Regions from separate parts of the Faecalibacterium butyricigenerans genome, predicted to be linked through region 2. Evidence: predicted binding sites of a transcription regulator. Region 2 holds the regulator's gene; each other region holds the start of a gene.
The links. Region 2 encodes HrcA, which represses chaperone genes, less so after heat shock. Its sites were predicted from a motif close to TGTTAGCACTCNNNNNNNNNGAGTGCTAACA; they were not measured.
Positions count from the first base shown of each region.

Region 1: LKD23_RS06970 (Hsp20/alpha crystallin family protein) is a predicted target of HrcA. The motif match lies at 6,486-6,516, and genes of this name have one in related genera.
Region 3: LKD23_RS08545 (co-chaperone GroES) is a predicted target of HrcA. The motif match lies at 7,837-7,867, and genes of this name have one in related genera.

Region 1 is NZ_JAJEQL010000013.1:48,210-58,095, forward strand. It holds gene LKD23_RS06940 (phospho-sugar mutase) at 1-887, opposite strand, end outside; gene LKD23_RS06945 (hypothetical protein) at 1,554-1,829, opposite strand; gene LKD23_RS06950 (hypothetical protein) at 1,919-2,125, opposite strand; gene LKD23_RS06955 (sugar transferase) at 2,677-3,351, opposite strand; gene LKD23_RS06960 (nitroreductase family protein) at 4,192-4,734, opposite strand; gene LKD23_RS06965 (hypothetical protein) at 4,838-5,740, opposite strand; gene LKD23_RS06970 (Hsp20/alpha crystallin family protein) at 5,872-6,339, opposite strand; partial or broken gene LKD23_RS13045 (MFS transporter) at 6,626-6,799, opposite strand; gene LKD23_RS06980 (AI-2E family transporter) at 6,980-8,062, shown strand; gene LKD23_RS06985 (MarR family winged helix-turn-helix transcriptional regulator) at 8,280-8,729, shown strand; gene LKD23_RS06990 (hypothetical protein) at 8,746-9,396, shown strand; gene LKD23_RS06995 (alpha/beta fold hydrolase) at 9,549-9,886, opposite strand, start outside.
Region 2 is NZ_JAJEQL010000023.1:19,485-29,370, reverse strand. It holds gene dnaJ (molecular chaperone DnaJ) at 1-1,027, opposite strand, end outside; gene dnaK (molecular chaperone DnaK) at 1,212-3,041, opposite strand; gene LKD23_RS09175 (nucleotide exchange factor GrpE) at 3,136-3,762, opposite strand; gene hrcA (heat-inducible transcriptional repressor HrcA) at 3,759-4,832, opposite strand; gene LKD23_RS09165 (hypothetical protein) at 5,131-5,268, opposite strand; gene LKD23_RS09160 (stage V sporulation T C-terminal domain-containing protein) at 5,500-6,042, opposite strand; gene LKD23_RS09155 (aminoacetone oxidase family FAD-binding enzyme) at 6,225-7,490, shown strand; gene LKD23_RS09150 (alanine/glycine:cation symporter family protein) at 7,540-9,057, opposite strand; glycine riboswitch at 9,173-9,265, opposite strand; gene LKD23_RS09145 (hypothetical protein) at 9,446-9,742, opposite strand; gene LKD23_RS09140 (hypothetical protein) at 9,821-9,886, shown strand, end outside.
Region 3 is NZ_JAJEQL010000020.1:8,997-18,882, reverse strand. It holds gene LKD23_RS08585 (sodium ion-translocating decarboxylase subunit beta) at 1-84, opposite strand, end outside; gene LKD23_RS08580 (Orn/Lys/Arg family decarboxylase) at 375-1,787, opposite strand; gene scfB (thioether cross-link-forming SCIFF peptide maturase) at 1,794-3,245, opposite strand; gene scfA (six-cysteine ranthipeptide SCIFF) at 3,315-3,461, opposite strand; gene LKD23_RS08565 (DUF2508 domain-containing protein) at 3,576-3,860, opposite strand; tRNA gene LKD23_RS08560 (tRNA-Gln) at 4,141-4,214, shown strand; gene LKD23_RS08555 (ATP-dependent Clp protease ATP-binding subunit) at 4,374-6,677, shown strand; gene LKD23_RS08550 (diacylglycerol/lipid kinase family protein) at 6,746-7,726, shown strand; gene LKD23_RS08545 (co-chaperone GroES) at 7,939-8,223, shown strand; gene groL (chaperonin GroEL) at 8,278-9,886, shown strand, end outside.

The DNA.
Region 1 (9,886 bases), on a different contig from region 2:
GCCAGCAGCAGGTCGGCGTTGCACTTTTTGGCATACTCCATGCCCAGTGCCATAGCCTCTTTGATCTCCGGGTTGGGGTACGGGCAGGTCGGGAACTTCCCGTCCGGCTGCTCCTGCTCCTTGACCACCGTGATGTTGGTGTAGCCCATCTCCTTCAGGGTGCGGGTCACGGGCTTCAGGCCGGTGCCGTTCAGCGGGCTGTACACGATGGCTACATCCTTGTTGACAGTCTCGCCAAACAGGACGGACTGGCTCTTGACCTGCTCCACGAAGGCGGTGTAGACCTCGTCCGGGATGTACTGGATGCTGCCGCTTGCCACGCCTGCTTCAAAATCACTCGTCTTAACGTCTGCGAAAATATCCAGCTTCTCGATCTCAGCCAGAATCTCCGCAGCAGCCTCGGTGGTGATCTGGCAGCCGTCCGCGCCGTAGACCTTATAGCCGTTGTACTTGCTGGGATTGTGGGAAGCCGTCACCATGACACCGGCAGAGGTGTGCAGATAGCGGGTCGCAAAGGACACGGTAGGAACCGGCATCAGGGTCGGCCAGATGTTGACCTTAACGCCATTGGCCGCGAACACACCTGCAGCCACCTTTGCAAACACATCGCTCTTGATGCGGCTGTCGTAACCGATGGCCACAGACGGCTCTGTAAAGTTCTTTTTCAGATAATCAGCCAGACCCTGAGAAGCCTTTGCCACGGTGTAGACATTCATTCGGTTTGTGCCTGCGCCAATCACACCACGCAGACCTCCCGTACCAAATGCAAGGTCACGATAGAATGCGTCCTCAATTTTTGTATCATCCAGCGTTTTCAGTTCATCGGCAACATCTGTATCCGCAGTTGCATTCACCAGCCATCGCTCGTATTCCTTTTTAATATCCATAATTCATTTACTCCTCTGGTCTTTTTCGGACCTTATTTCCTCAAAAGGTGTTTTTATCTATGTACACATCCCGAAAGATGGTATTTCTTGCTATCGTATTCTCTTACTCCTCAACTTACTTCATAGCACAACAACAAGCCTGTATACAGATTGCAGTGACAATCTATACGCAGGCTTGTCCTCGTACCTCCTTATTTTGTTTTCTGCTCTATCAGCTTTCGCTGTGATGGGTTAAGTATAGAGCGCAACCAGAAGCTATTAACCCCTGAAAACACGCTGGCCGTAACGCACCATGACAAGCAGAAACAAGTTGAGGTGAAAAGGTCAAGCCGCGCAAACCCGCATGAAATCAGGATTATTTTTGGTTGCCCATATTATTTCACACTCCCCCGTGCCGACCACAGCAGTTTTATAATTTCTCATAGTTCTTTTCTCCCTCACTAATTCTTCATTTAATAAAGCAACAAACAAGCCCACGGCGGATCACTCAATGGCAATCCACCGTAGGCTCGATTCGTTCTCCTTATTTTTTTACTTGCTGCTCATTTTGTGGGTCAAAACAGAGCTGCGCCAAAACCTCCCACATATAACATTTGGATTTCAGCTTCTCCGCTTCCTATCAGCAAATAAACACTTTTGTTGAACGAGTCGAGCTGTCAAAACCCTTTAGTTATCGTAGTTTTTCTTGGTTGACCCTATTATATCTCTAGCCCCGCGCCGTTCAATAGTCGGAACAGATTTCTGACGAATTCCCTCGTACTCCGTTTTACCAGCATCGTCATATTCTGCACCACTCACATGATGACCTGCTCTGTTGTAGCAGGTCACGTCACAACCATTCTGTGCCATTCGGGTGCAGAGCTCTTTGACAACGATCTCTACTCCGCCTTCTCTCGATAATCGCTTCTGTCCGAACATCGCAATCGCAAGTTTCTTGCTCATAAATCTTTCCCACAATCCCACTCAATTTCTTCATTAACATCTCGGCCAACACAAAGAGCGGATAGGCTCATACACCTGTCCGCTGGCTGTCACCCCACCCTCATGGTCGAGATTTCTTCCTGTGCGGCATTTCTGCCACTCAGAAAGATCATTCGTTCATTCTTCGGGTAAGAAAATATGAACTTCAGGTTGCGGAGCCTTTCATTCTCTGCCGTACCCTTGTCCCTATTATGACAGCCGCGTATTATATCTCTAGCCCCGGTACCAGCAACCGCAATTTTATAGTCCTTTTTCATAATTCTATATCCTCCTGAAATTCATCTTACTTATATGGAAGGCTCATATTGAGCCGAGCAAATCTATATCAAACAGTGTGTTCATCATCCATGCCGGATGAGCTATCGCGCTGTAGTTATCATTTTTTCATAGTGGCCGTCTACTTTTCCGACTACCACTGAATCTTTTATGTAGACCTGTCATGGTCTACTCGCCCAATTTGCTTCAACTGAAACTTTATGGTAGACACCTTCATACCAACTCACCGACAAAGTGTTAGGTCTTATTGTCATAACTCGCAGTCGCACTTTTCCCTTTTTCAAAGTGCTGACCTTTATTGTCATAACCTTCATATCAACTTACTTTGTTAAAACTGTACAAGTTCATAACTACTCTCTGTTGCAACATGAACAATCATCTACCCCTCACTACCTCTAATTCCCCGGAAAAATGAAGGTATCATGTCACTACCCTGCTCGGCAATAAAACAGGCTCGCAGTAAGGGGATTTTGCATGCGTTTTATACGCCACCGTAGACCATCATGCCGCCACTGAAAGTTTGAGGTAGACATTACTCCCCATGCCCCAGCAAACACACCTTAAATGTCTTAAAAATGATCTTCCAATCCACCCAAAAGCTGCGCTCCTTGACATACTTCACGTCCAGATCCATCCACTCCTCAAAGGAGAGGTCATTCCGGTGCGGAGCGATCTGCCAATAGCAGCTCAGGCCTGGAGTCACATACAGGCGCTGCTTTTCGTAGTCGCCGTACTGCTCCACCTCACGGGGAAGTGCCGGGCGGGGGCCAACGATGCTCATATCGCCCTTCAGGATGTTCCAAAGCTGCGGCAGCTCGTCGAGACTGGTCTTGCGGATAAACTTGCCCACGCGGGTAATGCGGGGGTCGTCCTTGATCTTGAACACAGGACCGTCCATCTCGTTCTGTTCCAGCAGGTCGTCCAGCTTTGCCTCTGCATTGGGGCACATAGAGCGGAACTTGTAGAACTTAAACGGCTTACCGTTTCGTCCAATACGCTCCTGCGAGAAAATCGGGCCAGCAGAAGGGTCATCCACCACGATCGCGATGGCCGTAGCCAGCATGACCGGCGACAGCGCCACCAACGCCAGCGACGACAAGATCACATCCTGCGTCCGACGCCCGATCCAATAGAGCTGATGCTCCCTCAGATTTTCCTTTCGGTCAATTTCAGCCGGCTTATTGATTCCAGTTACCTCTACGCTCATTTTTTTCTCCTCACTCACACTATGTAATCTCACACACGATTCCAACTGTACGTCCTCTTATCCAGCTTCAACGGCAGAGGCACTTGCAGTCACTTTTTGGCATCGATCCGCAGCGCCCCCATACGTCAGAGCACGCAAAACGCCCCTGACGACTGCTTCGCCAAGGGTCATTTTGTTTGCAATTCTTCCATCAAGCACCTTTTCCTCACGCCGTCCCATCCCAGTTAGCGCACCTTTGCCTGTTCTCGGATGATGTCCAAATCGTCGAAACGCCACACCTATCACCCCTTCCGCAATTAAGGGGTATCTCTCATTCGCTCGTGGGAGACACCGTGCGTTCGACATCCTATAGCAATTCAACTTTTCAATGCAACAGCAACAGCGTTGAATTGCATATCGCAAATATGCTGTTTTCATGCTACACTGATTTCTTACCTTGCGATAAAACTATTTATAAGTTTATTTTACCATTGTGTTACCTTGTACGCAAGGGGTTTTGACACTATTCTACCCCCCCCCCCCCTAGAAAATTTTGGTCGATATTGTCAATCTTTTTGTGATTTATTGTCCAATTTGCCTCAAAAAAACAACCACAGATTCAATTTTAGTAGAATTAGTAGACGATTAAGCGTCCACCGGGGCTTTGCTGACGGAGAAATCCTATCATAATTTTGCTGTTTTGCCAGATACGCCAAACCCAACGGGCGGCTCCGGTAGCCTGCCCGTTGGGTTTGGTCAGAAATAGAATAACATCACCCCGGCTTCTGCCTTTCAAAAAGGGAAACCGGGGTGATGTTATCTACTTTGTGGCAGGTGTCCAGAATGCCGGACCCATCTCATTTACTGTACGCTCAGCAGTTCTTCCACGCTCTTGCGGGCAGGTGCGGCGGGATCCTGTGCAGGATGACCGATGGCAATGAGCGCAGCCACTGTCTGTCCTTCGGGCACGGAGAGCACCTTTGCCACCTTGTCCGGGTCATAGATGCCCATGATGACCGTCCCGAGGCCCAGTGCGTGCGCGGCAAGGCAGAAGGTCTGTGCGGCAATACCGGCGTCAAAGGACTGCCAGTGGCCTTCGAGCGGGCTGGAATAGCTGCCGTCCCGCTCAAAACCAGAGCGTCCCGTCACCATCGTCAGCGCAACCAGTGCGGGGGCATGGGAAAGCGTGTTGGCGTTATAGGTGAAATCCAGCACACAATCGCTGGCGATTTTCTCACGCTTCTGCGCATCTTCCACGAGAATATAGCGGGCGATCTGGGTATTTTTCCAGCTGGGGGCATAAGCGGCAGCGGCCACCACTTCGGCCACCTGCTCCGGGGTAACAGGCTCTTCGGTAAAGCGGCGGACGCTGCGCCGGGTCTTGATGCATTCCAATGCTTCCATAATTGTTTTCTCCTTTTGGCAGTTTGTTGTATATAACTGTCTCTCTATTATTACAACTCCGCCCGGCTTTGTCAAGATGCTTTCGAAACGGAGGCCGGGCCGCTCAGAATAGGTCGAGCATACTGTCCAGATAGATGGCTTCCCGGACGTGCAGCTGGTACTCCGGCCTTACCATATAATAGAGCAGAAATTCCAGCACCAAGGCGCTGCCAAGCCCCCGTCCCTCGATCTTGAAGTTGGAAAATCCCATCGGAAGGAAGGTCCTCCGGATGTCCTCCACGCCGATGAAGCTGGGGTTCTCCATCGCCTTCGAGAAACGGTAGCCCTCCCCCGCGCCCGGGGCAGTGCAGATATGGTCAGGGCAGTCCTCGCCGAGATTTTTGCGGCTGACATTCTCGTAGCAGCGCTTCCGGTCCCGGCATCCGACCCAGCAGCACTCGTTGCAGAGAAACTCCACCTTGTCCTTCTGGGGCTGCGTCAGGCTGTCCAGCTGTTCAAAGGCCTTGTTCAGTCGGAAATCCGGCACCACATAGCGAAATTCCTCCCGGGCCGTCTCGTCCCGGAGCTGTCGGAAATCCGTCAGCACCTTGGTCGTGGAGGAGACGAGGTAAAGCTGCGGGTAGTGCGTCCTCAGGTAGTCCAGCAGCAGCTCCGAATGGAGGATGACGCCATTCTCCACCCCGCCGCTCTGTGCAAAGAGGGCGCAGAGCGCATTGCATTTCCGGTCCGAAAGATGCTCCTCCCGGAGGAGGGAGTTGCTGAAGGTCAGCCGGGCCGAGACGCCATACTCCTGCATCAGTGCAAGGACCTCTTTGGGGTCGTGCCCGCCGAAACCGGTGCGTCCCCCGCCCCAGATGCAGTCGGCCGGTGCTCCGTAGATGGAGCCAATGCTGCACCAGTCATAGAAGTATTCCCGATGCCCCCGGTACAGGGGTAGGAACTCCCGGTATAGCTCGTAAAACTCAAACAAACCGGGCAGGTGATAATAGGCTTTTTCTTGTTTCATCGCACCCTCTTCTCTCTCGTTCTTTCCTATTGTACCATGTTTCCGCCCCACAAAAAAGCCCCCGGAGGGCTTGTTACAGCTCTCCGGGGGCATCTTATGTGCGTTGTGCCTTGGCGCACACGACCGGCGTTTTACTCGATCTCGATCAGGTTCGGGTTCTCAGGCAAAGCCTTCGTCTGCTGAGGAGCAGGCAGCTCGACGTGCAGGACGCCATCCTCGAACTTTGCGTGGATGTCCTCCTTCTTCACAGCGTCGCCCACATAGAAGCTGCGGGCACAGGTGCCGGAGAATGTCTCGCGGCGGATGTAGCGGCCATTGTTGTCCTTCTCGTCATTCGAGTGGCTGCGCACTGCCTGAATAGTCAGATAGCCGTCGTTCAGTTCCATCTGAACGTCTTCCTTCTTGCAGCCCGGTAGGTCAACAGCCACATCGTAGCCGTTCTCGGTCTGCTTGACATCGGTCTTCATCATGTTTGCACCGCGCTTGCCGAAGGTTTCACGCTCTTCACGGTTCATCGCACGCTCCAGCGCGCCATCGTTCCAGAACGGATCAAAGAGATCATCGAACAGATTCTCATGGAAAACAGCAGGCATAAACATAAATCATTCCTCCAATCCCGGCGTTCGGGTCGGGTAAAAAATCTTTATGTTGTTCATTCGGAAAAGCTTTCCGGGGAGCTGCTCGATCACCTCGCGGCTCTCTCTTTTGCCCTTCCTCCTGAGCACGCCATAGTTATAGCACCATTTATTAGCAGTGTCAAGCGTAGAGTGCTAAAATTCACGAAAAGATAATACTTTTATCATCTTTCATACAATCTCCATCGTTTTTCTTCCTAGGGACGCATTTTATCAAACTGCCGTCTCTTGCAGGCCGTTTCCCACAGGGCAGAGCCACATCCAGAACCATCACGCTGAGCGGATACAGCAGCGGCATCAGACAATTTCCGACGTATGCACTTGCCATCTGGACTCCAATGATCGCCTGCGACCGATCCGCCCCAAAGTGGCTCGGCGTTGCATGGATGATGCCGGGATAGATGGGCGCACAGCCAAGGCCGACAGGCAGGGCCATCGCTGCGGGCCGCCACTTCCCTTACCGGCGTCTTGACAAGCCTGTTCCTTCCCATTACAATACGATAAAAGAGTCCGCAGAGGAGCTTTTGCAATTTGCAGCTACAGGCTCCGGGAAAGGAATGTCGTCATGGAACCAAAAACAAAACAATATCTGCTCGTGACCGTTGTGGGGGTAACGCTTTTTGTCGCACTGCTGCGGCTTTCTGCCGTTCTGGCCTTTGCCGCCGATCTAGTCGATCTGATCCTGCCCATTCTGGCCGGAGGCATTCTGGCGCTTTTTCTCAGCGTGCCTATGGCCGGACTGGAAAAGCGGCTGAGAAGCCTGTTCCGCAGGGCCAAAAAGCAGCCCTCAGGCAGCGCCATCCATCTTCTCAGCTTTTTCATCACCCTGCTCGGCGTTGTTCTTGTGCTGGTGCTGGCGCTCACCCTGCTGATCCCGGAGCTTGTGCAGTCGTTTCACAGCCTCTATCTACAGATCGAGTCCAATATCCCCCGCTGGACCGCCTATCTCAGCGCACAGGACACCAACATGGACTGGTTGATGCACTGGCTGGAGGGCATCGACTGGGAGCAGCTGCTGCACAGGATCACCAACAGCATCGACACCGTGCTGGTCAATGCGGTCGGAGCGGTATCTGCCACCGTGAACATCGTGGTGACTGCATCTTTTGCCCTGATCATCTCCATCTATATGTCCCTCGGGGCCGAGAGCCTCTGCCACCACGCCCGCACACTGGTATGCGCCTATCTGAAGCCCAGCCACGCCGCCGGGCTGCTGAAATTCTGTCGGCTGTTCCGTCAGTCCTTCGCAAACTTTCTGACGGGACAATGCAGTGAGGCCGTGATCCTCGGTGTCCTCATGACCCTTGCATTTTCGGTTTTCCGGATCCCCTACGGCAGTCTGGTGGGGATGCTCACCGCCATCTGTGCCATCATCCCCTATGTGGGGGCACTGATCTCCTGCGTGGTCAGCGTGTTCCTTGTGCTTCTGGTGGATCCTGTGCTGGCGGTGCGCTGCCTCATTGTCTACCTTGCCGTGCAGTTTATCGAGAACCAGTTCATCTATCCCCGCGTGGTGGGAAAGTCCGTGGGGCTTTCTCCGTTTTACACCCTTGTGGCCGCCATGATCGGCGGAAAGCTTTTTGGCATCATCGGCATCATCTTCTTTATCCCTCTGACTGCGGTGGTCATTGAGCTTGTAAAAGAGGATGCCTCCCGACGCCTGCATACAAAAGAGACCCTGTCCTGACAACAGCGACCCCGGAGAGTGATTCCCACCGCTCTCCGGGGTCGCTGTTTTTTATTCTTTGTTCACTGTGTTGACGTGGCAGAAAAGGCTCCGCAGGGCAATGAGTCCTATCTTCCGGTCAAGAACATCGTCGGCAGAAATTTCCTCTTGACAAGGCGGCGGGGATAGCATATAATGCAATCGTTCTAAATAGAACAATATATCACAGGAGGTATCTATGAACTTTTGGGATCATCACAAAGCCATTACCTGCTACTATGAGCTGCTGATGTCATCCGTATGTCAGAAATATCAACTCCGGCAGATGGAGTATGATATCCTGATGTTTTTATACCATAATCCTCAGTACCATACCGCCGCAGATATTGTACGGGTGCGCAATTCCACCAAATCTCATGTCTCCACCTCACTGAAAGTGCTGGAGGAGCGGGGACTGATCGAAAAAAAGGTCGCCGACGGGAACAAAAAGCATATCGATGTCTATCTGTCCGCGTCGGCTCAGCCGATCATCGCCGAAGGGCTTGAGGCTCAGCGGCAGTTTGCCAGAGATATGTTTCAGGGACTCTCAGAGCCTCAGATCGCAGCTTGTAAACAGGCATTCCAGAAGATATGCGACAATGCAGAAGAATGCCTCAAAATAAAAGGAATGACACATCATGAATCATAAAGCCTGCCAACCCAAAATGCCCGATCGGATGGAGGCGGTGTTCGATGCCGCCTATCTGATCTTTGATCTCATCGCAGGCATCCTCTTTTTCACGATGGCTCAGGGCCGCAGCCTTTTTATCCTATATGGCGTCCTGACCCTGACCCTCTGCGGCGGTGACGCCTTCCATCTGGTGCCCCGGATCATCCGGGCCGTGCGAGGCAGCAGCGACCGGATCAAGAAGCAGCTCGGCATCGGGCTGCAGGTCTCTTCCATCACCATGACGGTATTCTATATCATCCTGCTGTATGTCTGGAAGGCCACCTTCCCTCAGCTTCAGGCTCCCGTAGCTGTGGAAGTCCTGATTTGGCTGTCTGCCATCCTGCGCATCCTGATCTGCCTGCTGCCCCAGAACAACTGGTGTACCGATGAGGGCAACCCCACCCTGTCCATCCTGCGCAACGCAGTGTTTGCCCTTACCGGCCTCGGCGTCATCATCCTGTACGCCATCTCCGGCAATACCGGCGACTACCATATGACCCGGATGGTGGCAGCCATCCTCATTTCCTTTGGCTGCTACCTGCCTGTGACCCTTTTCAGTAAGACCAAGCCCAAAGTGGGCCTGCTGATGATCCCCAAGACCTGCTCCTATATGTGGATCATCGCCATGGGTCTGCAGCTTCTGTGACTGTGTTACAGAAGAGCCAAATGCAGATCGTTATTATATGATCAGCAAGATCCTCTTTAACTTCAAACGCCATTCAACCGGCAGAATGGAGAAAACACTATTCTAAGTGTACTGTATTTCAGACAGCGATCCTTCAGGGTGTAGATCGTAGACTATCCGATAATATTATCATAAAACCTCTGCAGCACCATTGCCAATTCCTCTGGAGACTCTATGTTTGCTTCATGACCTGTTTTCAAAAGCTCATGGAAGTGGGCATCGCTCAAATAACTGGCAAGTTCCTTTGAGGCTTTTTTGTTTGCGTTGTCCTTTTCTCCACAAACGATCAATGCCGGACAGGACACCTTATATAATGAATCCCTGAGATCCAATTCCGCCATCGTGCCGCACAAGCGAATCACGTCTGCTTTTTTGAAGCCAAATTGCTCGAACATTGCATTCGGCATAACGTGAAACAGCAGATTCTGGAACTTCAATAGCTTTTCAGGCA
Region 2 (9,886 bases):
TATCACCCCGGCCCCGGCCATTCAGGTACTGGATGCCCTTGCCCCGCAGGCGGAAGGTGGTGCCGCTCTGGGTACCCTCGGGCACAGTGACCTCCACCTTGCCGTCGATCGAGGGCACGGTGATGCTGTCGCCCAGAACCGCCTGACTGTAGGTGATGGGGACGATGACGTAGACATCGTAGCCGTCGCGCTGGAACACCTCGCTGGGACGGACCGTGACCATCACGATGACGTCACCGGCGGGGCCGCCGTTGGCACCGGCGTCGCCCATGCCCCGCAGTGCAAAGCTCTGATCGTCGTCGATGCCCATGGGGATGGACACCTCCAGCGTCTTCTTTGCTGCGGTCTTGCCGCTGCCGTGGCAGCTCTTGCAGGGGTTCTTGACCAGCTTGCCCTTGCCGCCGCAGCGGGAGCAGGGCTGCTGGGTCTGCATGACACCGAAGGGCGTGCGCTGCTGACGGATGACGAAGCCTCTGCCGCCGCAGTCGGGGCAGGTCTCAGGGCTGCTGCCGGCAGCGCAGCCGCTGCCGTGGCACTCGGTGCACTCCTGCTGACGGGTGATGGTGATGTTCTTCTTGCAGCCATGCACCGCCTCGTCAAAGCTCAGGGTGATGCGCACCCGGATGTCCTGACCCTTGCGAGGGGCGTTGGGGTTCGCGGAGCGGGCCGAGCCGCCAAAGCCGCCGAAACCGCCGCCAAAGATGTCGCCGAAGATGTCGCCCAAGTCCACACCGTCGCCGCCGAAACCGCCGCCGAAGCCGCCCGGGCCGCCGCCGTTCTGGGCCGCATAGTTGGGGTCAACTCCGGCAAAGCCGTACTGGTCGTAGAGCTGGCGCTTCTTCTCATCGGAGAGCACCTCGTTTGCCTCGTTGATCTCCTTGAACTTTTCCTCGGCTTCCTTGTCGCCGGGGTTGTAGTCCGGGTGGTACTTCATGGCCAGCTTGCGGTAAGCCTTCTTGATCTCCGCATCGGTAGCCGTCTTGGATACACCCAGCACTTCGTAGTAATCGCGTTTCTCCTGTGCCATAATCCAATCACCTCTCATGTAGCAGCAACCTCCCTGTTCCAGCAGCGCGCTGCTGTTTCCCGTGCAGCGAGACTGAGAGGTCCTCTATAACCAGCAAGAGCCGCCCCGGCAAAACCGGAGCGGCTTTTGCTATTCTACGCGTGCGTCCGCCGGTTTGGCCGGGCACACACTGCTGTGTCTCAGATCAGACTTCCTTGAAATCTGCGTCCACAACGCCGTCATCGTTCGGCTTCTGCTGGTCGTTTGCGCCAGCGTCGGGGCCGGGCTGTGCGCCTGCGGCCTGCTGGGCAGCAGCGGCAGCCTGATACATCTTCTCAAAGACATGGCTCAGAGCGTCCTGCTTTGCCTTGATGTCGTCGATGGAACCGGACTGGACAGCGGTCTTCAGCTCGGCCAGCTTTGCCTCAGCCTCGCTCTTGACGTCGGCGGGCATCTTGTCGCCGTTCTCCTTCAGCATCTTCTCCGTCTGGAAGACCATCTGGTCGGCACCGTTGCGGATGTCCACTTCCTCGCGCTTCTTCTTATCGTCGGCAGCAAACTGCTCTGCTTCCTTCACAGCCTTGTCGATGTCGTCCTTGGACATATTGGTCGAAGCAGTGATGGTGATGTTCTGCTCCTTGCCGGTGCCCAAATCCTTTGCGCTGACCTTCACGATGCCGTTTGCATCAATATCGAAGGTGACTTCGATCTGAGGCACGCCGCGGGGAGCCGGAGCGATGCCGTCCAGATGGAAGACGCCGAGGCTCTTGTTGTCCCGTGCGAACTCACGCTCGCCCTGCAGGACGTTGATCTCAACCGAGGGCTGGTTGTCCGCAGCAGTCGAGAAGACCTGACTCTTGTGGGTGGGGATGGTGGTGTTGCGCTCGATGATCTTGGTGCAGACGCCGCCCAGAGTCTCGATGCCGAGGCTCAGAGGAGTGACATCCAGCAGCAGCAGACCCTTGACGTCGCCCTGCAGGACGCCGCCCTGAATGGCAGCACCGACAGCCACGCACTCATCGGGGTTGATGCCCTTGAACGGCTCGCAGTTCAGCTCTTTCTTGACTGCATCGTAGACGGCGGGGATACGGGTGGAGCCGCCGACCATCAGGACCTTCTTCAGATCCGATGCGCGCAGGCCTGCATCCTGCAGAGCCTTGCGGACAGGGGTCATGGTGCGATCGACCAGATCCGCAGTCAGCTCATTGAACTTTGCGCGGGTCAGGGTCATGTCGAGGTGCTTGGGGCCGGTAGCGTCGGCGGTGATGAAGGGCAGGTTGATCTGGGTGCTCATTGCGCTGGACAGCTCGATCTTTGCCTTCTCGGCAGCCTCCTTCAGGCGCTGTGCGGCCATCTTATCCTTGCGCAGGTCGATGCCGTTCTCGGTCTGGAAGGCGTCTGCCATCCAGTCGATGATGCGCTGGTCGAAGTCGTCGCCGCCCAGATGGGTATCGCCGTTGGTGGCCAGAACTTCGGTAACGCCGTCGCCCATCTCGATGATGGAGACATCGAAGGTGCCGCCGCCCAGATCGTAGACCATGATCTTCTGGTCATCTTCCTTATCGATGCCGTAGGCCAGAGAAGCGGCGGTCGGCTCGTTGATGATACGCTTGACGTTCAGGCCGGCGATGGTGCCTGCGTCCTTGGTGGCCTGACGCTGGCTGTCGTTAAAGTAGGCAGGAACGGTGATGACAGCCTCGGTGACAGGCTCGCCCAGATAAGCCTCGGCGTCAGCCTTCAGCTTCTGCAGGATCATCGCGCTGATCTGCTGGGGGGTGTACTCCTTGCCGTTCAGGGTCACCTTGTGGTCGGTGCCCATCTGACGCTTGATGGAGGACACGGTGTTCTCGGGGTTGGTGATGGCCTGACGCTTTGCGACCTGACCGACCAGACGGTCGCCGGTCTTGGTGAAGCCAACAACAGACGGGGTGGTGCGTGCGCCCTCAGAGTTTGCGATGACGACAGGCTCGCCGCCCTCCATGACAGCCACGCAGCTATTCGTAGTACCAAGGTCAATACCAATGATTTTGCTCATAAATGAAGTCTCCTCTCAAAAGAACTTGTTTATCTCATGCTCGATGTGTGAAGCGGATGTCTTATCTTCAAAACCCTTGCGGGTCTCTGCGATGTCACTCGGCCACCACGACGGTCGCGTGGCGGACGATCTTGTCGCCCAGCTTGTAGCCCTTCTGGTACACCGTGATGACGGTGCCGCTCTCCTGCCCGTCCGGGGCGGGGATCTGCTGGACGGCGTTCATGATGTTGGGGTCGAAGGGCTTGCCCAGCGCCTCGATCTCCTCCACATGGAGGGCATCCAGCGCCTTGGCAGCCTTATCCAGCGTCATGATGACGCCCTTCTTGTAATTCTCGTCGGTGGTGGGAGCGTTGGCCGCCATCTCCAGCGTGTCAAGGATGGGGATGATCTGATTCACGGCAAAGGACACACCATCGTTGAACTTCTGGTCAGCCTCGCGGGTGGAGCGCTTGCGGTAGTTCTCGTACTCCGCTGCCATCCGCAGCAGCTGGTCTTTCGCCTGTGCGGCATTCTTCTCGGCCGCGTCGAGCTTCGCCTTCACGGCGTCCATCTCGCGGGCCTTCTTGTTGAACCAGCCATCTTTCTTCTTGGCGTCTGCCGGTTCTGCCTCGGCCTCCTGCTCGGGGGCTGCGGCGGTCTCGGGCGCTTCCTGAGGTGCGGCTTCGGTCTCCTTCGCTTCCTGCTCGGGAGCTTCTGCCGTCTTCTTCGTCTCTTCGCTCATTCCAGATCCTCCTTATATATCACAGTCCGCCGGGGTGCGGCCATCTGCGGGGTGTCTTTTCGTTTGCCGCTCATACCCTCGCCAAGCTCATCGGCGAAGAGGTGGAGCAGCGGCATCAGCTTCTGGAAGGGCATCCGGGTCGGCCCGATGAGGGCCACCGTGCCCCACAGCCCGCCGCCCACAAGGTAGCGGTCGCTGACGATGCACAGGCCGGGGATCTGAGGCTCCAGATCCTCGCCCAGCAGCACGCTCTCACTGCGCTCTGCCGGGGGTGCGATGATGTGGGCGGCCTGCTCCTCGTCGTTCAGCAAGGTGAGGATGTCGCCCACCCTGCCCTCCAGCTGAGGCCAGTCCAGCAGGTGCTGCTCACCGCCCAAGAATACATGGGGCTGTGCGGAGTCCTGCAAAATCGCGGCTGCGGCGCTGATGACCGGCACAAGCTCCGGGTCGATCTGGCTGCACAGCTCGGCGAGCAGCCGGCTCGAAAGATCCACCGGCGCAACGAAGGTCAGGTTGCGGTTGAGCAGCGCGGCCAGCGCAGCGGCATTCTCCCGGGAAAGCCCGGTGCGGACCCGCGCCACACGGGTGCGGACGTAGCCTGCCGTCGTGACGGCCAGCACAGCCGCCGCGCTGCGGCCCACCTGAACGACTTCGTAGTGGGCGACGCAGAGGTCTTCGGCGCAGGGGGTGCTGACCGCGGCGGTGCAGCCGCTGATGGCGGCCAGCGCCTTGGCGGCACCCTGTGCCAGCTTTTCCGGCTCATGGTCAAGGCTGGCGAAGACGGCCTCCACCCGGGCGCGGGTCACGCGGTCCAGCGGCTGGTCGTCGGTCAGCAGATTATCGAGATAATAACGGTAGCCCTTGGCACTGGGGACACGGCCCGCGCTGGTGTGGGGCTGCTCCAGCAGACCCAGCTTGGTCAGCGCCGCCATTTCGTTGCGCAGCGTGGCGCTGGACACGGCCATATCAAAATAGTTTGCCAGCACACTGCTGCCCACAGGCTCGCCCTCGAGGCCATACAGCGCCACGATCGCCTGCAAGACTCGCTGCTTGCGTGCATCCATCGTCATAGCGCCTGCCTCCTTCTTGGCTTTTGTTTCTTTAGCACTCCATCTTCCTGAGTGCTAAGACCATTATAGCCAAAATTTTTTCCCTGTCAATAGCTTCTCGAAAAAGTTTATAAAGATTCATAATTCTGTCATAAAACCAGCGGGAGGCCCCCTTTCCGGTATAAAGAGAGCTTCCCGCTTGACAACGCCCGGCAGGGCGGCTATACTTATTTATAGAAAAGGCGCTGTCTGCAACATGGCCAGCTCCTTACCCGTATGTCAAAAAAGATTGACTGACAGAGTGTGGGAACTTAGGCGGTCAATCTTTTTTGTTATGTTCTCTGTCCTCATGAGAAATCTTCCAAGTGATCTCGAAAGTCACGTGGACGGCATCGACGAGCAGCACCAGCAAGCTGATGATGACCGCCAGCAGCGCAAAGGTTTCTGTCAGAGACATGACACATCCCTCCCTTCACCAACAGACGGCTCCGGGAAAGGTTTTTGCTAACAAAAAAGGTCCATTCCCGGACGCCTGTTTCGCTCCAAAGAGTAAAACAAATCGTCAGGGTAAGGAAGCTTGACCACCTGCATTTGCAGACAGCGCCTCGCTGCCAGAGGCAGCATCCAAAGGATACCATAAAAAGCGCGTGAACACAAGGTTTCACGCGCTTTTTATGCTTTTATAGCCTCATTCCTCCATCTGCTTTGCCAGAAATGCTGCCGCCACGGCCACGGCCTTCTGCTGGGCGGGGTCAGGCTGCTGGGCGCGGTCCTCGGCCAGCAGCCCGACGACCCCGGTGACATCCCCCGCCGCGATGATGGGCCACGCACAGAGCAGAGGCCGCAGCGAACCCTCACAGGGCAGCAGGACGTGCTCCGGGTCGCCCTCGCTGAGGTAGGGCTTGCGGGACTCCATCACCCGTTCCAGCGGCTGGCTGACACTGCGGTCGGCAAGGTCGCGCCGGCCTGCCCCTGCGGCGGCGAGGATGCGGTCGCGGTCGGCCACGAAGGCCGTAAGGGCAAAGCTTCGGCTCAGCACCTCCACATACTGCACCGCCACCCCGTGCAGCTCCCCCACCGGGGAATACTTCTTGAAGATGACCTCGCCCTCGCCGGTGGTGAAGATCTCGAGGGGGTCGCCGCGGCGGATGCGCTGGGTGCGGCGGATCTCCTTCGGGATGACCACCCGGCCCAGCTCATCGATGCGGCGGACGATTCCGGTTGCTTTCATCTGGTGTACCTTCCTTCCCATTCTTTGCTTTCGGATGCGGTACAGTTATTATGTGGAAACGAGAGGGAAATATACACCTACCCGCCCTCTGTTTGCCAAACCGGAGCAGCTATGATACAATGAACTCATCTCAGAAGCTGGTTTGCTTCTGAACACGGCTTCTTGGAAAGGATGGACAGAGGATGCAGCATATCCTTGTTTTAGGCGGCGGCGCAGCGGGTCTGGCCGCTGCGCTGGCGGCAGCGCAGACCGCCAAGGGCAGCGCCCACATCACCGTACTGGACAGAAACGCAAAGGTGGGCAAAAAGCTTCTGGCCACCGGCAACGGGCGCTGCAACCTCGACAACCGGGACATCTCGCCCGAGCGGTATTTCACCAGCAGCCCCAAGGCCCTGCGCCGCCTGCTGGACGCCGTGAACGAGGCCGCGCCGCTGGCGTGGTTCGAGGGCCTCGGCCTCTATCCCCGCACCGACGAGGCCGGGCGGGTGTACCCCTACTCCAATCAGGCGGCAGACGTGCTGGCCCTGCTGGAACACCATCTGGCCGCGCTTGGCGTCGAGCTTCGCACCGGCTGCACCGTCCGGAGCCTGAGCCAGAGCCGGGGCGGCTACGACCTCCAGTTCGAGACCGAAGCGGGCCGCGAAAGCCTGCGGGCCGATGCCGTCATCTGCGCCATGGGCGGCGAAGCCGGGCCGCAGTTTGGCACCGACGGCTTCGGCACCCGGTTCGCCGCCCAGTGCGGCGGGCGGATGGCCCCCCTCTACCCCTGCCTGACGGCCTTACAGTGCGCCCGCCCCCGCAAGTCGCTGGCCGGCATCCGGGCCAAGGGCTGCGCCAGCCTGTTGGACGGCACCGATGGCCGGATGCTTGCCCGGGAAATGGGCGAGGTGCAGTTCACCGATTACGGACTCTCCGGCATCTGCATCATGCAGCTGTCGGGCCTGCTGGCCCCGGGCCGCGGCCCGAAGCAGCCCGTCGTAGCCCTCGACCTCTTCCCCGCCCTGAGCGAGGCGGAGCTGTCCGCCCTCTTCGCCCGGCGGGCCGGGCTTCTGGGCGGCGCAGCGGAGTTCTGGCTGGGGCTTCTGCCCGCGAAGCTGGGCCGCGCCCTCTGGGCCGACGCCGGGCTGCCCGAAGACGCCCGCGCCCTGCCCGCTTCGGCGTGGCCGAAGCTCGCCGCCGCGGCCAAGTGCTGGCGGTTCGAGGGGCTGACCCCCTGCGGCTGGAAGCAGGCCCAGACGACCGGCGGCGGACTGCTGCTGGACGAGGTGGAGGACGACTTCCAGTTCAAGGGCTGTCCGGGCCTTTACTTCGTGGGCGAGACGCTGGACTGCGCGGGCAGCTGCGGCGGCTACAACCTCCACTGGGCCTTCGGCAGCGGCATCCTCGCCGGCCGGTCGGCGGCGAAGCGCCGCCCCGCCCCTGCCCCCCGGAAAAAGAAAAAGACCTGAAGCAGCACAAGACCCCGGAGGGCATTTCTCCGGGGTCTTGTTTTCTGCGTTATTCGTTCGCCGCTTTCTCCAGCTCTGCGGCCTCGGCGGCAGCTTCCGCCTCTTCTTCCTTCTGATACTCCGCAAAGGCCGACCACATCGGCTCGATGTCCTCGCCCCGGACGCGGCGGGCGAAGTAGTTCTTGGTGATGTCCACCACAGTGCCGGACAGCGCCAGCACACCGATGAGGTTCGGGATCATCATCAGGCCGTTGAAGGTGTCGGAGAGGTCCCACGCAAGGCCCAGCTTCATGGTCGCACCCACGACGGTCATCCCCACAAAGACGACCTTGTAGATACGGCTGCCTGCCGTGCCGAAGAGGTACTCGACGGCCTTGGTGCCGTAATGGCTCCAGCCGAGGGTGGTGGAGTAGGCAAACAGCAGGATGGACACCGCGATGAACTTGGGGCCGAAGCTGCCGAACGCCGCCGTGAAGGCCTGCCCCACCAGTGCATTGTCCTGCACTCCCGCAAGGACAGCGCCGCTCTCGAGGTCTACCACGCCGGTGGTCAGGATGACGAGGGCCGTCAGGGTGCAGACCACGATGGTGTCGGCAAAGACCTCGAACACGCCCCACATTCCCTGATGCACCGGTTCTTTGACGTTGGAGGCCGAGTTGACCATGACCGCAGAGCCGAGTCCGGCTTCGTTGGAGAACGCGCCCCGCTTGAAGCCCCATGTGATGGTCTGGCTGATGCCGTAGCCCAGCGCGCCGCCGCCTGCGGCGTTCAGATTGAATGCGCCCCGGAAGATCGCCGCCAGCGCCGCCGGGATATTGCCTGCGTGCATGACCACGATGATGAACGCGCCCGCGATGTAGAACAGGGCCATCAGGGGCACCAGCTTCTCGGTGACAGCGGCCACCCGCTTGAGTCCGCCGATGACGATGAGGGCCGTGACCACCATCAGCGCAAGGCCGGTGGCAAGGTAGGGCAGATGGAACGCGGCGTTCATGTTGCCCGCGATGGAGTTGATTTGGCTCATGTTGCCGATGCCGAAGGAGGCAAGGATGCAGAAGCAGGCGAACAGGACGGCCAGCACCCTGCCCACCGTCTTACAGCCGGGCTTTGCGCCCAGACCGTCGGTAAGGTAGTACATCGCGCCGCCGGACCACTCGCCCTTCTCGTTCTTGCGGCGGTAGTAGACGCCCAGCACGTTCTCGGCGAAGCTGGTCATCATGCCCAGCAGCGCCATGACCCACATCCAGAAGATGGCCCCCGGGCCTCCCGAGACGATGGCCGTGGCCACGCCCACGATGTTGCCGGTGCCGATGGTGCCCGCCAGCGCCGTGCACATACTCTGGAACTGGCTGATGGCCATGTCCTCCTTGCTGGTGTGGGCGGTGACGTCCTTATTGGTAAAGATGGCGCCGATGGTGTGCCGGAGCCAGTAGCCCATCCTCCGGAACTGGAAAAAACCGGTGCGGATGCTGAGCCAGAGGCCGGTGCAGAACAGCAGCGCCAGACCGAACGGCCCCCAGACGAAGCCGTTGACCACGTTGTTGATCCGCGTGACGATGTCTACCATAGGAATCCTCCTCCAAATATCCCAAACAAAATGCGGGCAGAACCTCTTTCCCAAAGGCTCTGCCCGCAAAAAACGCAGCGTATGACTCCGCGCAGGATATGCTTCCTGCGCAAAAGACGTTTGCTCTGTCCTTCTGCCTGAGAGATCGGCCCATTCGGCCTTACACCTTCGGCACCCGCTTTCTGCGGGCTTCTCCAGAGTGCGGCACACCCGGCGCACCGGGCGGCACATCTTGTGATTTCGTTCTCCCTTTATGCACAGCTGTGCACAGTAGAAAAACTTTATCATATTTTCGGCTTCTTGGCAAGCCTTTCACCGCATTTTACGCTCCGGTTTCATCTTTTATTCCGGAAGGTGAATTTTATTTTGGTATGACTTTCTCTTGTCTTTATCGGTCGATGGGCGGCACATCGTCGGGGCTGCCCAGTGCGTCCAGCCACTCCTCAGCCTTCAGCTGGGGCGGCAGGTGGGGCACCGGCTCACCGTCCGGGTCGTCATCGGGCGGGGGCACGAGGTCTTCCGGGCCTTCCGCGCCCTCAAAGCCGTGGGCGAGGCCGTCCGGGCTGGCGTCGCCGTCACGGCGTGCGGTTTCGCAGCAGTCCAGCCCCTCGTAGGCACTGGCGGGGCCGAGGTCGAGCCAGAAGTCCTCCCGCTCTTCCTTGCTGGGGGTATCATCGAATTTCATAGCGTTTCCCTCCTTTTCTGCATAAAGCTTCCCCCGCCCGGCCATGCTTTATGCAGTTTTTTGCAGGGAGGCAGAGGAATGAACGCAAAAGGTTGGAGGCCCTTCTGGGCCGCGCTGCTGGCAGGGCTGCTGGTGCTGGTACCT
Region 3 (9,886 bases), on a different contig from region 2:
GCCGATGCCCCACATCACCACCATCTGCCATGTCAGGTTCCCGAAATTAGAGAACAGACTGGCGAATGCATTCCAGAATTCCATGTCATTGCCTCCTTTGAAATTTGCGGTGCAATGACGAAAAAAAGAGACTTCAGCCACAGCACCAGATACTGTGACAAAAGTCTCAAGCGAACGCATGACATCGGGCATTTCTGCCGTGCTGACGCTGTCATGCAGCACCCCCATAAGGCGGGATGCCCTTTACTCCCTTTTATCCAGACTATTAAACCAGAACCGGAGAGGATTGTCAAGGAAAATGCGGGGTTCTTAGCCGATTTTTAACACTTGGGGGACACAAAAGGCCGGGCAGACAGCCGCCCGGCCTTTTGGAGTCAATCTTTTACGACGGCCACCCGCCCGATGCCATAGCGGGCAAAGAGGGGGAGAGCCTGCGCCGGGATGATCTCGCCGCTGACCACGATGGGGACAGCGGGCGGACAGGAGACCGCCGGTGCGGCGCAGATGCGGCCCACAGCCTCGGCAGCGGGCACCATCTCCTGTGGGGCGAGGACGGCCTCCCGGATGGCGGCGGGGCGGGGCTGCGCCTGAAGCGCCTCAGCCAGAGCCGCAAAGGCGGCGGCGTCGCTGTCCGAAGCGGGCGCAGCGGAAGATGCTTCGGCACAGAGAGCGTGGAGCGCTTTCTGGAGACGGGCGAAGTCCTCGGCGGAACTCTCGGGGGAGGGCATCAGCACCAGATAGCGGGGGTCGGCATACTCGCACTCCACGCCCTGCTCCCGCAGAGCCTGCGCCAGCTGCTGGCCCGAGAGGCCCAGCACGGCGGCGTCCAGCGTCAGCTTGAGCGGCTCACGGTGCGCCCCGGTGAGGGGGAGGGCCAGCCCGGGCCGGAAGGCATCCAGCTCCCGGCAGAGCATCCCCAGACGCCAGCGGCAGAGGGCCAGCTTCTCCCGGAAGTCGTCTGCCAGCCGCGCATTGGCGGCGTCCAGCGACTGTAAGATGAGGTAGGACGGGCTGGTGGAGCCGAAGAGGGCCAGCGCATTGCGTACAGCAGCTTCGTCGGCCTGCACCGACGGCCCGAGGTGGAGATAGGCCCCGCCGGTGAGGACGGGCAGGGTCTTGTGGGCCGAGTCACAGCAGAGGTCGGCACCCAGCTGGATGGGGTGGCGGCTGCCCTCCTTCAGAAAGTGGAGGTAGGCCCCGTGGGCGTTGTCCACCAGAAGGGGGACGCCGTGGGCGTGGCATACCGCCGCCAGCCCGGCGATGTCCTGCACGAAGCCCAGATAGTCCGGGCTGGTGAGGTAGACGCCGAAGGGGGTACGGCCCTCGGCGGTCAGCCCGTCCAATGCGCAGGCGAGGGCCTCCGGCTCCACAGGGCAGGTGCAGAGCGCCCCGGCGGCGTCCGGCGCGGGCCAGAGCCACTGGATGTCGAAGTCCAGCAGGGCGGCTGCGTAGAGCAGGGCCTTGTGGGCGTTCCGCGCCGCCAGCAGGACGGGGCGGGATGCCCCCGCAGGCTGCATCTGGAGCGCAAGGTGGAGCATGGCCCGGATGCACTGGCTGCTGCCCTCGGTGCTGTAACAGGTGCGGGCGGTGCCGAAGAGCTGCGCGGCGTTGGCCTCGCTCCGGGCGATGATGCCTTCGGCCTCGTACAGCTCGTCCGCGCCCGCAATTTCGGTGATGTCCAGCGCCTCACAGCCCAGCGGGCCGCGGCCCTTGTGGCCCGGCATATGCATCCGGGTGGTGCGCTGCTGGGCGTAGCGGCGGACAAAATCAACGATGGGAGTGTCCATAGGCGCTTATTCGCAGGCTTCGCCGTCTGCGCAGGCGTTGCAGGTGGTGCCCAGCTCGATGGGCACCTCGATGCCCTGCGCGGCAAGCTCCTGATTTTCGGCGACCTTGATCATGATGGCGCACTCGATGCGCTTTTTGAACAGCTCACAGCCGTACTCGTAGACGCCGGTGATGCTGCCGGTGGCGTGGTAGGCGTTGGCCGCGCAGCCGCCGGAGCAGTAGAGCTTGGCCCAGCAGTCCTTGCACTCCGGGCGGGCGTAGGCGTTGCAGTGCTTGAACTCATCCCGCACGGCGGTGTTGGTGACGCCCTTCCAAATGTCGCCCATCAGGTACTTGGGGTCGCCGACGAACTGGTGGCAGGGGTAGAGGTCGCCCCACGGGGTAACGGCCATGTACTCGGTGCCGGAGCCGCAGCCGGAGATGCGCTTGTAGATGCAGGGGCCGCCGGTGAGGTCGATCATGTAGTGGTAGAAGGTGAAGCCCCGGCCCTCGCGGTCGCGCTTGATCATCTCTTTGGCCAGGATCTCGTACTGCTCCTTCAGGATGGGCAGGTCCTCGGCGGTGAGGGCGCTGGGGTCGGTGGGCTTCGAGACCACCGGCTCCATGCTCAGCTCGGTGAAGCCGAGGTCGGCCATGTGGAAGATGTCGTTGGTGAAGTCGGTGTTGTAGTGGGTGTAGGTGCCGCGCATATAGTAGTTCTTGTCGCCGCGCTTCTTCACGAACTCCTGAAATTTCGGGACGATGGCGTCATAGCTGCCATGGCCGGCGTAGTCCTTGCGGAAGCGGTCGTGGACCTCCTTGCGGCCGTCGAGGCTCAGGACGACATTGTGGCACTCCTTGTTGCAGAAGTCGATGACGTCGTCGTCGATGAGTACGCCGTTGGTGGTCATGGTGAAGCGGAAGTTCTTATTATGAATTTTCTCCTGCTCGCGGCAGTAGGCCACCAGCTTTTTCACCATGTCGAAGTTCATCAGCGGCTCGCCGCCGAAGAAATCGACCTCGAGGTTGCGGCGGGTGCCGGAGTTCTCGATGAGGAAGTCCATGGCCCGCTTGCCCACCTCGAAGCTCATCAGGGCGCGGTCGCCCTGATAGCGGCCCTGCGAGGCGAAGCAGTAGGAGCAGTTGAGGTTGCAGGTGTGGGCGACGTGGAGGCAGAGGGCCTTCACCACCGTCTGGCGGTTCTTGAAGTCGAAGGCCATGTTCTCGTAGACGTCGGGTGCCCACAGCTTGCCTGCGGACTCCAGAGAGGCCACATCCTCGAGGCACTGGCGCAGGTCGGCCTCGGTGACGTCGGGGCGGGAGCCGTACTTGGCCAGCAGAGCGGCCACGATCTCGTCGGCAGAGTGCTCTTTGTACATCGCAATGGCGTCGTAGGCCACGTCGTCCACGACGTGCACCGAGCCGCTGCAGGTGTCCAGCACGATGTTATATCCGTTCAGTTGATACTGGTGTACCATTTCATTCTCCAATCTATTGTTGCCATAAAAAAATGCCGCCCTGCAAAGGCGGCATAGGGTCTGCAATGATTACTTATTGCTGTTCTCGCACTGCTGGTTTGCGACGCCGCAGGAGGTCTTGCAGGCAGACTGGCAGGAAGTCTGGCACTCGCCGCAGCCGCCGGTCACGACGCTCTTGGTCAGGTCACGAGTAGCGATAGTCTTAATACGTTCCATAATTGAAAACCTCTCTAAGCTCCAAAGTTTTGCATACAGCGCTCTGTATACAGTGTTATCTTTATGTATGATAACACGATGTTGGGATTCTGTCAAGATTCCGCGCGGCGTTTTTTAGCCCAGAGGCTGATACTTTTTCAGGATGGTGTGCAGCCCCAGCTCCCGGGCGCGGGCCAGCAGGTAGCGGTAGCGGCACAAAAGGGCCTGCCGCTCGTAGATGCGCTGTTCGATGAGGTCGGAGTCCACCTCGAGGTCGAACATCATCGCGTTCCGCCGCAGGCAGAACAGGCACTCTTTCAGTTCTTCCTCCAGCTCGGGGTCGTAGCGCTCGTGCTCGCTGTCGCGGGGGATACGGGGCGAAAGCAGCGTCTGGGCGGTCTTGGGGTGGGCTTGCAGCATAAGGCGTCCTCCTTTTGAAGTTTGTGTACCATAAAATAAAAATGGCAGAATAACATAGTTTACTTTATTATATGGTGCAGAGGACGCGGAAAATGCTGGATTCTGGTCGGCACAAAAAGAGACCGCCGCCTCCGGGTGCAAAGGACGAAAAATTATCTCGGAAGTGCGTCTGTTTCCAAAAATCCGCAAATTTTTTCAGATTTCCGCTTGACAAAGCGCCCGGAGGCGGGTATAATAGCACACGTTGACCGGCTCAACGCCGCGAAACAAAACCGAATAATGGGGATTTGCATAGTGGTAGTGCGGTAGACTCTGACTCTACTTGTGGGAGTTCGATTCTCTCATCCCCAACCAAGAAGCCATCTGATTCGCTCAGATGGCTTTTTTGTTTTGCTTTGGGGCCGGTGTGACACAAACTTCTGATTTTTTTCCGGCGGGCGGGGCTATACTGTTCTTTGATGCAACAGGGCAATACAGAAGACAGGAGCCACGCAGAAGATAGGAGCCACGCAAATGAGCATTTGGGATGCATTCGGCAAAGGACGGTACAAGGGCTTTTCCCGGGAGGCAGGGCAGCTGCTGGACAAGGCGGTGGAGCTGGCCGGAGGGCTGGGCTGCAAAAAGGCGGACACCGGCCATCTGCTGTGGGCGATGCTGCAATCGGACGGCGGCCCGGCGGCCCGCTTTCTGGCCGGGAAGAACATCTCGGAGCTGGAGGTGCGGCGACAGCTCTCCGCCGGGCGGAGCGGCACGGCCCTCCGGCTGGCTCGGGGCGACATGGCGGCAGACCTGCGCCGGGCGATGGACTACGCCGTCATCGGGGCACAGAACGCCCACCTGAGCCGGGCCGAGCCGGAACACCTGCTCTGCGCCATGCTGGAAGACGCCGACTGCGCCGCCGGGGTCATGCTGGCTTCGATGGGCGTCCAGCTCACCGAGGCGGTGCGGGAGTGCCGCCAGCTTTCGGGGCAGTTCATCCTGCCCATCCAGCCCCGGACGTCCCCGCCTCTGCCGCGGGGGAGCCGGGCCAGCGACAAATACTGCCGCGACCTGACCCGCCGGGCGGCGGACGGTGAGCTGGACCCGGTGTTCTGCCGGGAAAAGGAGCTGGACCGGATGGTAGAGATACTATGCCGCCGCCAGAAAAATAACCCCTGCCTCGTGGGTGAGCCGGGCGTGGGCAAGACCGCGCTGGCCGAGGGTCTGGCCCAGCGCATCGCCGACAAGCAGGTGCCCCGGATGCTGCAGGGCCGTCGGCTGTTGGCGCTGGATATGGCCAGCCTCGTGGCGGGCACCAAGTACCGGGGCGACTTCGAGGAGCGGTTCAAGAACCTGCTGGAAGAGCTTGTCCGGGACGGCAGCGCCATCCTCTTTGTGGATGAGTTCCACACCATCGTGGGCGCAGGTGCGGCAGAGGGGGCCATCGACGCGGCCAGCATCTTAAAGCCGGTGCTGGCCCGGGGCGAGCTGCAGCTCATCGGCGCGACGACGAATCAGGAGTTCCGCACCCACATCCAGAAGGACGCCGCCCTCGAGCGCCGCTTTGGGCGGGTGCAGATCGAAGAGCCGACCCCGAAGCAGGCGGTGGAGATTCTGGAAGGGCTGGCCCCCCGCTACGAGCGCTACCACGGCGTCCGCCTGCCCAATGAGGCCCTGCGGGAGGCGGTGGAGCTTTCGGTGCGGTACCTGCCGGGGCGCTGCCTGCCGGACAAGGCCATCGACCTTGTGGACGAGGCCTGCGCAGCGGTGCGCATCCGGGCCGAGCGGGAGGGGGAGAAGGACCCCGTCCTGAGCCGGAAGGAGATCGCCCGGGTGGTGGCACAGGCCAGCGGCGTGCCCGCCGAGCGGGTGGGCGAAAAGGAGCGGGAGCGTCTGGCCCGCCTCGAGGAGCGGCTGAACGCCGAGGTGGTGGGGCAAAGCCGGGCCGTGGCTGCGGTGGCCGGAGCCATCCGGCGCAGCCGCACAGGGCTGGGCGAGCCGGGCAGGCCCATCGGGGCGCTGCTCTTCCTCGGGCCGACCGGCGTGGGCAAGACGGCGCTGGCAAAGGCGCTGGCCGAGAGCTGGTTCGGCAGCGGGAAAGCCCTGCTCAAGTTCGATATGTCAGAGTATCAGGAGCAGCACACGGTGGCCCGTCTGCTGGGTGCGCCTCCGGGCTATCTGGGCCACGACGAGGGCGGTCAGCTCACCGAGGCCGTCCGCCGCCGCCCCTACAGCGTCGTCCTTTTCGACGAGATCGAAAAGGCCCACCCCGACATCCAGAACATCCTGCTGCAGATGCTGGAGGACGGCCAGCTCACCGACTCCATGGGCCGGAAGGCCGATTTCCGGAACACCATCGTCCTGCTGACGTCCAACCTCGGGGCACGGTTCCTCGCGGGGCAGAGCGCACCGCTGGGCTTTGGGGCGGGCAGCGAGGCTGCCTTTGAAAAGCAGTCGGAGGCCGCCGTCGCCGAGGCGAAAAAGTGGTTCCGGCCCGAGCTGGTGGGGCGGCTGGATGAGCTGATCGTCTTCCGCCCGCTGGAGGAGCAGAGCCTCTGCTCCATCGCCGAAAAGCTGCTGGGCCAGCTGGAAGAGCGTGCGGCCCGCAGCGGCTATCAGCTCACCCACACGGCCCGGGTCGGCCCGGCGCTGGCCGCAAAGGCCCGCTCGCCCTACGGGGCGCGGGAGCTGCGCCGACAGGTGGACCGTGCCGTGGAGCAGGCCTTCGCCGACCAGATCGCCTCCGGCAGCGTGAGCCTCGGCCAGCGCTGGACGGCAGACTGCACCGCCGACGGCACCATCGTGGTGGAGGAGACGCAGACGGCGGGCGTCGGGTGAAAAGCTCTTGCATCTGTTCTGGTTTTCCGCTATGATAGAGGGCAGGAATCACCAGAGGAGGAAGCCGAATGCGCTATCTGTTTTTGCTCAACCCCACCGCTGGCAAGCGGGACTGCACCACCGGGCTGACCCCGGCCATCCATGCCGCCGCCGGACGGGCAGGCATCCCGCCGGAGAAGCTGCAGGTCGTCGTGACCCAGTACGCGGGCCATGCCCGTGCGCTGGCTGCGGAGGCGGCGCGCACCGCCGAGGCCGAGGGCGAGCCGGTGCGCATCTGGACGGCGGGCGGCGACGGCACCTTCAATGAGGCGCTGACGGGTGCCAATGGGTGCGCCCTTGCCGCCGTGGGGTGTCTGCCCTTCGGCAGCGGCAACGATTTCCTCCGCACCTACGGCACGAGGGAGGAGTTCAGCGACCTTGACGCGCAATTCGCGGGCGGGGCGGTGGACATCGACCTGATGGAGACCGACCTCGGCCTCTCGGCCACCATCTGCGCCGCCGGGCTGGACGCACAGGTGGCCTACGGCATCCCCCAGTTCCGGCGCATCCCCTTCTGCGGCGGCGAGATGGCCTACGCCCTCTCCATCGTCCGGCAGCTCTGCGGCCACATCGGCCGGAAGGTGGCGTTCACCATCGACGGCGAGGAGCTGACGGTGGACTGCCTGATGTGCGCGGTCTGCAATGGCCGCACCTACGGCGGCGGCTTCTATGCCGCGCCGGAGGCCCGGCCCGACGACGGCTGGCTGGACGTCTTTATCATCCGCAGGGTGGGCCGACTGACCATCGCCCGGCTGCTGGGGATGTACAAGGGCGGGAAGCACTTCCGGGACGGTGCGCTGACCGAGCAGGCGAAGCCCTACTTCCTCTACCGCCGGGCCAAGTGCGTCTCCCTGCGCCCTACGGATGGGCGAGGCCCCATCGTGGCGACGGCGGACGGCGAGTGCGCCCCCTGCGAGGCCATCACCGCCCGGCTCAGGCCGCTGGCGGGGCACGTCCTGCTGCCGAAGCCCGCCTACGAGCGGTTCATGGCTCAGCGTGCCAGCGTATAAAAGGAGAGACTGCGAAGCGCCCTGCCGGGGGCGCTTTTTTGCTGTCATAAAATATTAACAAAGAAATTTGCAAAAACCCTTGATTTTTCTGTCTGAGATGAGTACAATACACTTAGCACTCAGGGAAATGGAGTGCTAAACACCCGGAGGGGAGAAGCCCCGGGCTATAAAAAAGTTTCACTTTTATTTTTTATAATAGGAGGGCAAGAACGATGAAGATCATTCCTCTTGCAGACCGTGTTGTTATCAAGACTGTTGAGGTCGAGGAGACCACCAAGGGCGGCCTCATCCTGACCGGCAGCGCCAAGGAGAAGCCGCAGGTGGCACAGGTCGTGGCCGTCGGCCCCGGCGGTGTCGTGGACGGCAAGGAAGTCAAGATGACCGTCAAGGTGGGCGATAAGGTGCTCACCAGCAAATACTCTGGCACCGAGGTCAAGGTGGACGGCGAAGAGTGCACTATCGTGCGTCAGGCCGACATCCTGGCCATCGTGGAGTAAGCGTCTTTCCCTCATCACTGGATCATCAAGCTTTTATAAAGGAGCGATAAGAATATGGCTAAGCAGATCAAGCAGGGCGAGGAAGCCCGCAAGGCACTGTGTGCCGGCATCGACACTCTGGCAGATACCGTTAAGATCACCCTCGGCCCCAAGGGCCGCAACGTGGTGCTGAGCAAGAAGTTCGGCGCCCCCGTCATCACCAACGATGGTGTCACCATCGCCAAGGAGATCGAGCTGAAGGACGAGTTCGAGAACATGGGCGCACAGCTGGTGCGTGAGGTCGCTACCAAGACCAACGACGCCGCAGGCGACGGCACCACCACCGCTACCGTTCTGGCACAGGCAATGGTCACCGAGGGCATGAAGAATGTCACCGCCGGTGCAAACCCGATGGACATCCGCCGCGGCATGAGCAAGGCTGTCACCAAGGCTGTCGAGACCATCAAGGCCCACAGCCAGAAGGTCAAGGACTCCAACGACATCGCCCGCGTCGGCACCATTTCTGCCGGTGATCCCGAGATCGGCCGCCTCATCGCAGAGGCCATGGAGAAGGTCACCTCCGACGGCGTCATCACCATCGAGGAGAACAAGACCACGGCTGAGACCTACAACGAGATCGTCGAAGGTATGCAGTTCGACCGCGGCTACCTGACCCCCTATATGGTCACGGATACCGACAAGATGGAGGCTGTGCTGGACAATGCCGCCATCCTCATCACCGATAAGAAGATCAGCGTCATTCAGGATCTCGTCCCCCTGCTGGAGCAGGTGATGCAGAACGGCATGAAGCTGCTGATCGTGGCAGAGGACATCGAGGGCGAGGCTCTGTCCACCCTGATCGTCAACCGCCTGCGCGGCACCCTGAACGTCTGCGCCGTCAAGGCCCCCGGCTTCGGCGACCGCCGCAAGGAGATGCTGCAGGACATCGCCATCCTGACCGGCGGCACCGTCGTGTCTGCTGACCTCGGCTACGAGCTGAAGGACGTTACCGTCGATATGCTGGGCCACGCCCGTCAGGTCAAGGTCACCAAGGAGAACACCACCATCGTGGGCGGCGCAGGCGACAAGGACGCCATCGCATCCCGCATCGCACAGATCCGCAACCAGATCGAGGCTGCTACCAGCGACTTCGACCGCGAGAAGCTGCAGGAGCGTCTGGCAAAGCTGGCGGGCGGCGTGGCCGTCATCAAGGTTGGCGCTGCCACTGAGGTCGAGATGAAGGACAAGAAGCTCCGCATCGAGGACGCTCTGAACGCCACCAAGGCGGCTGTTCAGGAGGGCGTCGTCGCTGGCGGCGGCACTGCCCCCATCAACGCCATCCCTGCAGTCCGTGAGCTGTGCGACACGCTGGAAGGCGACGAGCGCACCGGCGCAAAGATTGTCCTGAAGGCTCTGGAGGCTCCTCTGCGCCAGATCGCCAAGAACGCCGGCCTCGAGGGCAGCGTCATCATCGACAAGATCGTCTCTGCCAACAAGCCCAACTACGGCTTCGACGCCCAGAATGAGGTCTACGTGGAGGATATGATCGCCGCAGGCATCGTTGACCCCACCAAGGTCACCCGCTCCGCTCTGGAGAACGCAGCTTCCGTCGCTGAGATGGTGCTGACCACCGAGAGCCTCGTGGCCGACCTGCCCGAACCCCCGGCTGCTCCTGCTGCCGGCG